3 regions of the Paeniglutamicibacter sp. MACA_103 genome follow, and region 1 is predicted to be linked to each of the others. Evidence: predicted binding sites of a transcription regulator. Region 1 holds the regulator's gene; each other region holds the start of a gene.

Region 1 (3,271 bases):
AACATGGTCCAGACCGCGGCCTCCGCCGCCCGCAAGCACTGCTCGGTGAGTGTTGATTCGCTGAACCAGGGGGCCAAGGCCCTGCAGCGTGCCCTGGAGGGCGTCCCCACCGGGCTCATGGCCCGCGGGCTGAACGAGGACCAAGAGGCCGCGATCAACCAGATCGCCGAGGCCGCGCGCGTGGTCCTCTCCGACTCCAAGCCCGAGGCCAACGCCCCGGCCGACGGCGGACGCCAGATGGCCCGCTCGCAGGTCATGTACCTGGTGGAGCAGTGCACCAAGATGCTTGAAATGACAGAGGAGCGCGAGGTGATCTGGGCGTCGCGGCCCGGCCACTTCAGCCCGGGGGAGGGCTACGTCCAGCCCGACGAATCCAGCCAGCCGACCTTGATGGTCGCGCCGCTCTCGGTCGCGGGGAAGCTCCGGGAAGGCCTCTTTGACGGCCGCACCGTGATCCTCACGAGCGCGACCCTGGCCATCGGGGCCGCCTTCGAGCCGGTTGCCGGTTCCCTGGGACTCGTGGGCGACGGCGCACCGACCTGGAACGGCGTCGACGTGGGCAGCCCCTTCGACTATCCCAAGCAGGGCATCCTTTATGTTGCCAAGCACCTGCCCAAGCCGGGGCGCCAGATGTCCCAGGAGACGCTGTCGGAGATCGAGGACCTGATCAAGGCCTCCGGCGGAGGGGCGCTGGCGCTGTTCACCTCGCGCCGCGCGGCCGAGGAAGCGGCCGAGATCCTGCGTGCGCGCCTGGACATCCCCATCCTGTGCCAGGGCGAATCCAGCATGAAGGCCCTGGTCGACCAGTTCTCCGCAGAGCCGGACACGTGCCTCTTTGGCACCATGACGCTGTGGCAGGGCGTGGACGTGCCGGGCAACGCCTGCCGCCTGGTCATCATCGACAAGATCCCGTTCCCGCGTCCCGACGATCCGCTGTCCTCGGCACGGAGCCGGGACGTCGCAAAGCACGGAGGAAACGGTTTCATGGCCGTGGCCGCAAGCCATGCCGCGGTGCGGCTGGCCCAGGGTGCGGGACGCCTGATCCGTTCGGTCAACGACAAGGGCGTGGTCGCGGTGCTGGACTCGCGGCTGGCCACCGAACGCTACGGGACCTTCCTGCGAGCATCCCTGCCACCGCTGTGGGCCACGCCGAACAAGGCCACCGTCATCTCCGCGCTCGAAAGGCTCAGCGAAGGCTGAGTCCCCGTCGCCCTGCCCCTGCCGGTTGCGGCTGATGGGCATGGAAACGAAAAACACCCTTGGGGGCCGATCACTGGATCGGCCCCCAAAGGTGTTTTGGGATGAGTTGCGGCGGCGGTCCTAGACCGAACGCATGACCGATACAACCTTGCCCATGACGGTTGCGGCGTCACCAAGGATCGGTTCGTATCGGGAGTTCTGCGGCAGCAGCCAAGTGTGCCCGTCACGCTGGCGGAAGGTCTTCACGGTGGCCTCGTCTTCGAGCAAGGCGGCCACGATGTCGCCGTTGTTGGCCGTCTGCTGGCGCCTCACGACAACCCAGTCGCCGTCGCAAATGGCTGCATCGATCATGGAGTCACCGCTGACCTTCAGCATGAAGAGCTCGCCGTGTCCCACCAGCTGGCGCGGCAGTGCGAAGACGTCCTCAACCACCTGGTCGGCCAGGATCGGACCGCCGGCGGCGATGCGTCCGACCAGCGGAACCATCGCGGTGTCCGCGGAGGTCGTCAGGTCCGAGACGTTCATCCCGTTGGCCGCCTTGAGGTCAGGCTGCCCCTCCACGACCTCGAGCTTCGCCTCGTTCTTGAGCTGCAGCGGCAGCAGGATCTCCATCGCACGTGGGCGGCGCGGATCGCGCCTGATGTAGCCAAGCTTCTCGAGCTGGCTGAGCTGGTGAGTCACGCTCGAGAGGCTGGCAAGCCCCACGGCATCCCCGATTTCCCGCATCGAGGGCGGGTACCCGTTGCTGCTTACGGAGCGCTGGATGGTCTCCAGGACCTTCTTCTGGCGAATGGTCAGGCTCTTCGCGTCGCGTCGAGGGGTTCGTTGTTCGGTCGTCATTGTCAATGCCTCATCCCGATCGTCGCCGGTTGCCCGCGCGTGCCGCAAATTGTCGGTGTGGGCTGATGTAGTAAATACATCGCCCCACAACCACCATCCTAGTAGACAAAGTCACTGCTTTCAAAGATTTGTTCGAACGGATCTGGACACGTGTCGTCGAAAAGTGCTAGAAATAAGATACGCACTACGAACACATGTTCGAAAGGTGCGTTCGAATAATCGTCGCATGTTCGATTGCGGCCCCCCGGGCCCCCGTCGGCAAAGCGAATTCAGAGGAAAGGCAAAGACGTGGCAAACACTGCTTTCTCGGCCCCGCTCCACCTTGTAACATCCAACGACTACCTGCCGGAGCCGCAGCCATCGCTGGCGCCCCTGCGGCTTACCCGACGCGGAAAATTCGTGCTGATCGGGCTGCCCATCTTCGTGGTGAGTGCCGCGGTTCTGATGCTCCTGGGCCTGTTCCTCTCCCCGGCCAACGCCTCGGCGGACATCCCGCTGGGCGTGGAGGCCGTCACCGTCACGGTCATCGAGGGCGACACCCTGTGGGGAATTGCCCGCGAATTCGCCCCGCAGCTCGAACCCCGCGAGGCGGTCCGCCAGATCGGCGACCTCAACAACCTCAACAGCTCGGTGTTGCTCCCCGGCGCGGAACTCTTCGTTCCCACCGGAAGCTAGGGCACCGTCCGCCGGAGCCCCTGGGTTCATTGAGAACCGATTATTACCCTGGGCACCGGCGAAGATTCTCGGGCCCACCGGCCCCCGCCGTAGACTTGACCCGTGAATGAACGGCTAAATCGCCTGGCAAATCTGCCCCTGCGAGAAAATCTTCAAGGTCTCGAACCCTACGGCGCACCCCAAATTGACGTACCCATCCAATTGAACGTCAATGAAAACACGCACCCGCTGCCCGCGGAAGTGCATCGCGCCATTGTCGAAGAAGTCTCAGCGGCCGCCGTCGGACTGAACCGCTACCCCGATCGTGAATTCACCGAACTGCGTGAACGGCTTGCGGCCTACCTCGGCCACGGGCTCGAGGCCGACAACGTCTGGGCCGCCAACGGCTCCAACGAGGTCCTCCAGCAAATCCTGCAGGCCTTCGGCGGGCCGGGACGCTCAGTCATGGGTTTCCCTCCCACCTACTCGATGTACCCCCTGCTGGCCTCCGGGACGGACACCACCTATGTCCCGGGTGTGCGTTCGGCGGACTACGGACTTTCGGCGGCCGATGCCG
Region 2 (3,271 bases), on a different contig from region 1:
GAGGAGGCGGAGAAGCGCCAGAGCTGCTTGGCGATCACATCGATGTCTTCCTCCTCCATGCCCAGCGCCGCTCCGGCGTCGCGTACCGCCCCGCGGGCGCGGTAGCCGTTTTGCATGCTCATGAGGCTGACGCGTCGGTGCCCGAAGCGGTCGAAGATCTTGTGGTAGATCTCGTGCCGCCGGGCGGATTCGACGTCGATGTCGATGTCGGGCAGGGTTGCGCGGTCGCGGGAGAGGAAGCGTTCGAAGAGCAGGTCGTGGGCCAGGGGGTTTACCTGGCTGATGCCGATGAGGTAGTTCACCAGGGAGGAGGCGCCGGACCCGCGGGCGGCGGAGCGTATCCCCATCCCCGTGATCATGGAGCTGACCTCTGCGACGGTGAGGAAGTAGGGGGCGAATCCGAGGTCGGAGATGGTGGACAGTTCCGCCTTCAGGCGGTGGCGCAGCGCGGGGTCGTTGGCGTCGCTGGGGAGCAGCCGGGTGATGCCCGCCTCGGCGCGGGCGGCGAGCTCGGTGTCGGGGTCGGCGGTGATGCCGATGATGTGGGCCTCGGGGACCACGGGGATTCCCCACCCGGTGTCGGTGACCGGGTCGATCCGCGCCCAGTCGGCGAGCGCCGCGGTGTTGCGCAGCAAGGTGGCCGCCAGGGAGGAGTCGGAGGCGTAGCGGGCGATCTCCGCGGCGAGGTGCTGCATCTGTCCGGCGGGCTTGAGCCAGCCCTGTCCGTTGGGCTGGATGTCGTGGAGGGTTTCCAGGGAGCTCAGTGCCCGGGCCGAGTCCAGGACGTCGGCGGTGGCCGCCCCGTCGGGTTCGGCGTACCGCACGGCGTTGGTGAGGACGGGGGCGATGTCCGCGGAGGCGGCGCAGCGCAGCATGCGGATGGCGTGTGCGGTGCTGAGCCTGTCCCCGGGGTTGTTCAGGTGCGTGGTGATCTCCACCCGCAGCGCGTCGGGTCCCAGCAGGGTGCGCCAGGTGCGCAGGGCGGCGCGGGCCTGGGGGTAGTGGCGGTGCCCGGCGGCCAGGCCGATGTCGGAGCCCGGTCCCAGCAGGGTGGTCAGCAGCACTTCCCCCTCCGGGCCCAGTGCATGCTGGGCCAGTTCCTCGCGGGTGATCCCGACATGTCCCTTGGGCGCCCCGGCGGCGGTGGCTGGCTGGTGCGCCGCGGTGACCAGGTGGCAGAGGGCGGCGTATCCGGCGCCGTGGGCGTGCCCCTTGGCCAGGACGACGAGGCGTCCCGCGGTTCGCATCGGCCGGGGCTTGCCGGGGGCGGCAGGTGGCGGTGCGGGTTCGAGGATGGCCAGGTCCACCCCGAGGATGGGGTCGATGCCGTTCTCATGGCAGGCCTTGAGGTGCTTGACGCTTCCGTAGAGCCCGTCGCGATCGGTGATGGCCAGGGCGTCGGCCCCGTCGGCGATCGCGGCGGCGACCAGGTCCTCGGGCCAGGAGACCCCGTAGTGTGCGCTGAAGGCCGAGGCGACGTGCAGGTGGGTGAAGGCCATGGCCGCATCCCCCTGTCTTCCGCTCCCCCCTGGTTCAGGTGCCCCGGCGGATGCCGGGGCGTGGTCTTGGGCCCGGGTGCCGGGTCGGCGCCGTGCCCGGATGAGGGGATAACACCATCATATTAGAACACGTGTTCGATTCAAGCCCTCGGGCGGCCCATGCGCCCCCAGGTGGCGCGGGCGGGCGGCCGGATCCCGCCGCCGACCTGCGGCGGAATCCGGTCCGGTGAGAATGCCCACCTTCCCGGGCGGCTAGATCCCCTCGGTCGCCCCGAGCCTGTCGAGGGCCACCAGGTAGGCCTCGGAATAGCTGGGGAATTGCGGTGCCATGTCGCGCAGGACCTCCAGCGGGATCCCTCCCCTGATGGCCATGGACGCCTGGTGGATCCATTCGCTGGCCTGCGGGGCGATGGCCCAGGCCCCGACCATGACCCTCCGATGCCGGTCCACCAGGATGCCCAGGTCCCCGCGCGGGTCCTGTTCGTAGGTCCAGGGCCGGGAGATCGCCTCGGGCAGGTTGACTTGGATGGACACCGCGTCGATCCCGCGCCCCTCGGCCTGTTCGCGGGTGAGGCCCACGGCGGCGATTTCCGGGCTGGCGAACACTACGCGCGGAATCCCGTCATAGCTCGCGCTTCTCTCCCTGCCCAGGATGCAGTCGGCGACGATGCGCCCCTGGTACTTGGCCACGTGGGTGAAGGGCATGATCCCGGTGACGTCCCCGATGGCCCAGAGCCCTTCGGCAGCCCAGCAGTGCTCGTCCACCCTCACGTTGCCGTGCCCGTCGAGGGTTGCCCCCGCCCGGGCCACGTCAAGCCCTTCGGTGCGCGGGGTCCGCCCGGTGGCGAAGATGACCGCGTCGACGGCGATCTCCCCGCCCTCGCGCAACGCCAGGATGCTGGCTCCGTCCTCTCCGCGCCGCCCGCGTGCCACGGAGCTGTTGGCCAGGACCTTGACCCCGCGATCGCGCAGGTAGCCTTCGGCGAGCGCCGAGGCCTCGGGTTCCTCTCGGCCCAGCAGCCGGGCGCTTCGGTTCAGCACCGTGACCTCGACCCCGAACCCGGAGAGGAAAAACGCGGCTTCCAGGGCCACGGCGCTTCCGCCCACGATGGCCACCGAGCGGGGCAGCGCCTTCAGCGTGTAGACCTCGCGATTGGTCCAGGCGGTGATGTCTTCGACGCCCGGGAAGTCGGGGACCACGGGAATGGTTCCCGTGGCGATAATGATGTGGTGCGCCAGGTATTCGCGCCCGTTGGCCGCCACGTGCCCGGGGCCGGCGATGGCAGCCTTGCCGCGCACCACCGTTGCCCCGCGCTTGGCATACCCGTCCGCCTGGGCGCCGTCGTCGAGGTGACGGGCCATGTAGTCGCGGTAATCCCGGGCCTTCTCCCAGTCCAGGGCGTTCACCGAGGCTCCCGCGGTGCCGTCGGCCTCGATGTTGACCTCGGGGCCGCGCAGGATGGTCTTGGACGGGATGCAGGCCCAGTAGGCGCACTCCCCTCCGATGAGTTCGGATTCGAAGACAACGACCCTCTTGCCGGCGCTCAGCAGCCGATCGGCCGCGACCTCGCCGCCGGGGCCCATCCCGATGATTGCCGCATCGAATACTTCTTCCATCAGGGCACTCCCGTGTTCGAGTCCTTTGCGGCCATCATCCAGGCGCCTGCCCCCTAGCCTTGCACCTTGCCCCCTCCCACGGCCAGAGTCCCCGCCCCGCACGCGCGGTGGCCGGGGCGGGCTTTTGCGCCTCCGCACCTTCGCTAGGCGCTCTC
Region 3 (3,271 bases), on a different contig from region 1:
GGCCGACACCATCGCCGACCCGACGAGCAACCTCAAGGGCGAACCCCAGCAAAGTTTCGGGGGAATCGATATGGTGGTCAAACGCAACGCCTTCGGGCGCCAGGTCGACTCCTTCGAGGTGGACCTGGCGATCCGCGGGCTCGAGTCCCTTCCCAGCCAGGACCCGAACCGGGAGACAGCACCGGTGCGGGCGGCATTCATCCGTGCACCGTGGGTCGAAAGCGTGGGCGAATCGGTGCAGGTACTGGCCAAGGTCCCCGCCGAAAACACGCCCTTGGGCGCGGATGGGCTTCGGGTGGATAGAATTGTTGCAGTACGTTCGGGAAAATTGCTGGCGACCTCCTTCCACCCAGAGGTGGGCGGAGAGCGTCGGATCCACGAACTCTTTATTCAAATGATCAGAGGAGACGCGTAAGCATGTCCGGCCACTCCAAATGGGCTACCACCAAACACAAGAAGGCTATCCTCGACAGCAGGCGTGCCAAGTCCTTCGCCAAGCTGATCAAGAACATCGAGGTCGCCGCCCGCGCGGGCGGCGCCGACCTGGCCGGAAACCCGGGCCTCGAACTCGCGGTGTCCAAGGCCAAGAAGACCTCGGTGCCCAGCGACAACATCGACCGTGCCATCAAGCGCGGCGCCGGCCTGACCGGCGAGGTCATCGACTACACCGAGATCCTCTACGAGGCTCGCGGCCCGCAGGGTTCGGCATTGCTCATTGAGTGCCTGACCGACAACAAGAACCGCGCGGCCTCCGAGGTCCGCCTGGGGATCACCCGCAACGGCGGATCGATCGCCGATCCGGGTTCCGTTGCCTACATGTTCGCCCGCAAGGGCGTCGTGGGCCTGCCGAAGAACGGCCTGACCGAGGACGACGTGCTGATGGCAGTGCTCGACGCGGGCGCCGACGAGGTCAAGGAAGCCGGGGAATCCTTCGAGATCCACTCCGAGCCCACCGACCTGCGCGCCATTGTTGCGGCACTCGAGGAAGCCGGCATCGCCTACGAGAGCGACGAAATCGAATTCGTTCCCTCCATGCAGGTGCAGCTGGATGCCGATTCGGCCCGCAAGTTCCTGAAGCTGGCCGACGCGCTCGAGGAACTGGACGACGTCCAGAACGTTTACTCGAACGCCGACATCAGTGCCGAGGTCATGGCAGAACTCGAACAGGACTAGTCCTCTTCCATGCCCTTGAGAGTGGTTGGCGTCGACCCCGGACTGACCCGTTGCGGTCTGGCCGTGGTCGACGTCGAACCCAACCGCCGGGCAACGCTCATCGACGTGCGCGTCGTGGGCACCCCGCCGGGCACCCCGCTGGATGCGCGCCTGCTCGCCATCGCCGACGGCATCGATGCCTGGCTCGACGAGCACAAGCCCGACGTAGTGGCCCTTGAACGGGTCTTCAGCCAACTGAACGTGAGCACCGTGATGGGCACCGCCCAGGCCTCGGGAGTCGTCATCGTTGCCGCGGCCCGCCGCAACATCCCGGTCGCCCTCCACACCCCCACCGAGGTCAAGGCCGCGGTGACCGGCTCCGGAGGAGCCAACAAGGACGCGGTGGGCAAGATGGTGGCCAAGATCCTGCGCCTTGACGCGCCTCCGTCGCCCGCCGACGCGGCCGATGCCGCGGCCCTGGCCATTACGCACGGCTGGCGCGGTGCCGCATTCGGCGCCGCCGGCGCCGCTGCCTCCGCCTCGGGCTCGCGACCCGCAGGCGGATCTTCGGGGCTGACCCCCGCCCAGCGCGCATGGATCGCCGCCGAAGCCAAGGCCCGCTCGGTCAAGGCCCGGTAACCCGGAAGGCGGCGCCTCCGCGGGAGGCGCCCTCCGAACCTGTAAGCTGTTCGTAGATATATTCGCATGGCTTGCGTGTTCGGGAACCACCGCGCAGCCCGGTACCACGGAGGAATACCCACATGATCAGTATGCTGCGAGGAGTGCCGCAACAGGTCAACCTGAACAATGCGGTCATTGAGGTCGGCGGCTTCGGCATGCTGATCCAAGCCACCCCGCAGACGCTGGCCACCTTGCAGGTGGGCCGCGAGGCGCTGGTCCATACCTCCATGGTGGTCCGCGAGGACTCGATGACGCTCTTCGGCTTTGCCAGCGGGGACGAACGCGAGGTCTTCGAGGTGCTGACCGGGGTCTCGGGCATCGGCCCGCGCACCGGCCTGGCGATCCTCTCGGTGCACACCCCCGAAGAGGTCCGCATTGCGGCGAGCACCAAGGACACCAAGGCCTTCACCAAGGTCTCGGGCATCGGGCCCAAGGGCGCCGAGCGCATCGTGCTGGAACTCAACGGCAAGCTCGTCCCCACCGGCGCCGCGGTGCCCGCGGGCAGTCCCCTTGCCGCCCGGTCTTGGGAACCACAGGTCCTCGAGGCGCTGACGGGCTTGGGCTGGACGGAGAAGGACGCGGTCAAGGCCCTGGACGCACTGGCCAAGAACGACCCGCAAATTGTTGCAAGCGGCAGCGTGCCGGAAATCCTGCGGGCGGTGCTGCGTTCCCTGGGGCGCGGGAACCGGCCCGGAAACTAGGAGTAGGACATGACCGAAACCGGCGCCCTGACCAATGCCGGCCCCGAGCCCGAGGAACGGGTGCTCGAGGCCGCGTTGCGCCCGAAGAACCTCGACGACTTCGTCGGCCAGGCGCGGGTGCGCCAGCAGCTGTCCCTCGTGCTCGAGGCATCCAAGATCCGCGAACGCACCGCGGACCATGTCCTGCTCTCGGGCCCCCCGGGCCTGGGCAAGACCACGCTGTCGATGATCATTGCCGCCGAGATGAACGCGCCGCTGCGCATCAGCTCCGGCCCGGCCATCCAGCACGCCGGCGACCTGGCCGCCATCCTCTCCTCGCTGACCGAGGGGGAGGTGCTCTTCCTGGACGAGATCCACCGGATGAGCCGCCCGGCCGAGGAAATGCTCTACATGGCCATGGAGGACTTCCGGGTCGACATCATCGTGGGCAAGGGTGCCGGCGCGACGGCCATCCCGCTGGAGCTCCCGCCCTTCACCCTCGTCGGGGCCACCACCCGCGCCGGCCTGCTGCCCGGGCCGCTGCGGGACAGGTTCGGCTTCACCGGGCACCTGGAGTTCTACAGCGTCGAGGAACTCGAGCTGGTGCTGCGCCGCTCGGCGATGATGCTCTCGCTGTCGGTCAACTCCGCCGCATTCTCCGAGATCGCCGGCCGTTCACGCGGCACCCCTCGCATCGCCAACCGGCTGCTGCGCCGCGTGCGCGACTGGGCGCTGGTGAACCGGCTCGAAAGCATCGA

The links. Region 1 encodes LexA, which represses DNA repair genes until DNA is damaged. Its sites were predicted from a motif close to TCGAACANNTGTTCGA; they were not measured.
Region 2: the regulator LexA is predicted to act here: its motif matches at 1,623-1,638, upstream of ACIPVK_RS14545 (DNA polymerase III subunit alpha).
Region 3: the regulator LexA is predicted to act here: its motif matches at 1,842-1,857, upstream of ruvA (Holliday junction branch migration protein RuvA).

The regions. Positions count from the first base shown of each region.
Region 1 is NZ_JBIXLN010000013.1:43,211-46,481, forward strand. Features, by position in the region: gene ACIPVK_RS08225 (ATP-dependent DNA helicase) at 1-1,200, shown strand, start outside; gene lexA (transcriptional repressor LexA) at 1,321-2,040, opposite strand; gene ACIPVK_RS08235 (LysM peptidoglycan-binding domain-containing protein) at 2,329-2,715, shown strand; gene ACIPVK_RS08240 (histidinol-phosphate transaminase) at 2,818-3,271, shown strand, end outside.
Region 2 is NZ_JBIXLN010000030.1:37,718-40,988, forward strand. Features, by position in the region: gene ACIPVK_RS14545 (DNA polymerase III subunit alpha) at 1-1,499, opposite strand, end outside; gene ACIPVK_RS14550 (dihydrolipoyl dehydrogenase family protein) at 1,752-3,116, opposite strand; gene ACIPVK_RS14555 (hypothetical protein) at 3,260-3,271, opposite strand, start outside.
Region 3 is NZ_JBIXLN010000030.1:4,055-7,325, reverse strand. Features, by position in the region: gene pdxT (pyridoxal 5'-phosphate synthase glutaminase subunit PdxT) at 1-415, shown strand, start outside; gene ACIPVK_RS14420 (YebC/PmpR family DNA-binding transcriptional regulator) at 418-1,173, shown strand; gene ruvC (crossover junction endodeoxyribonuclease RuvC) at 1,183-1,791, shown strand; gene ruvA (Holliday junction branch migration protein RuvA) at 1,914-2,534, shown strand; gene ruvB (Holliday junction branch migration DNA helicase RuvB) at 2,544-3,271, shown strand, end outside.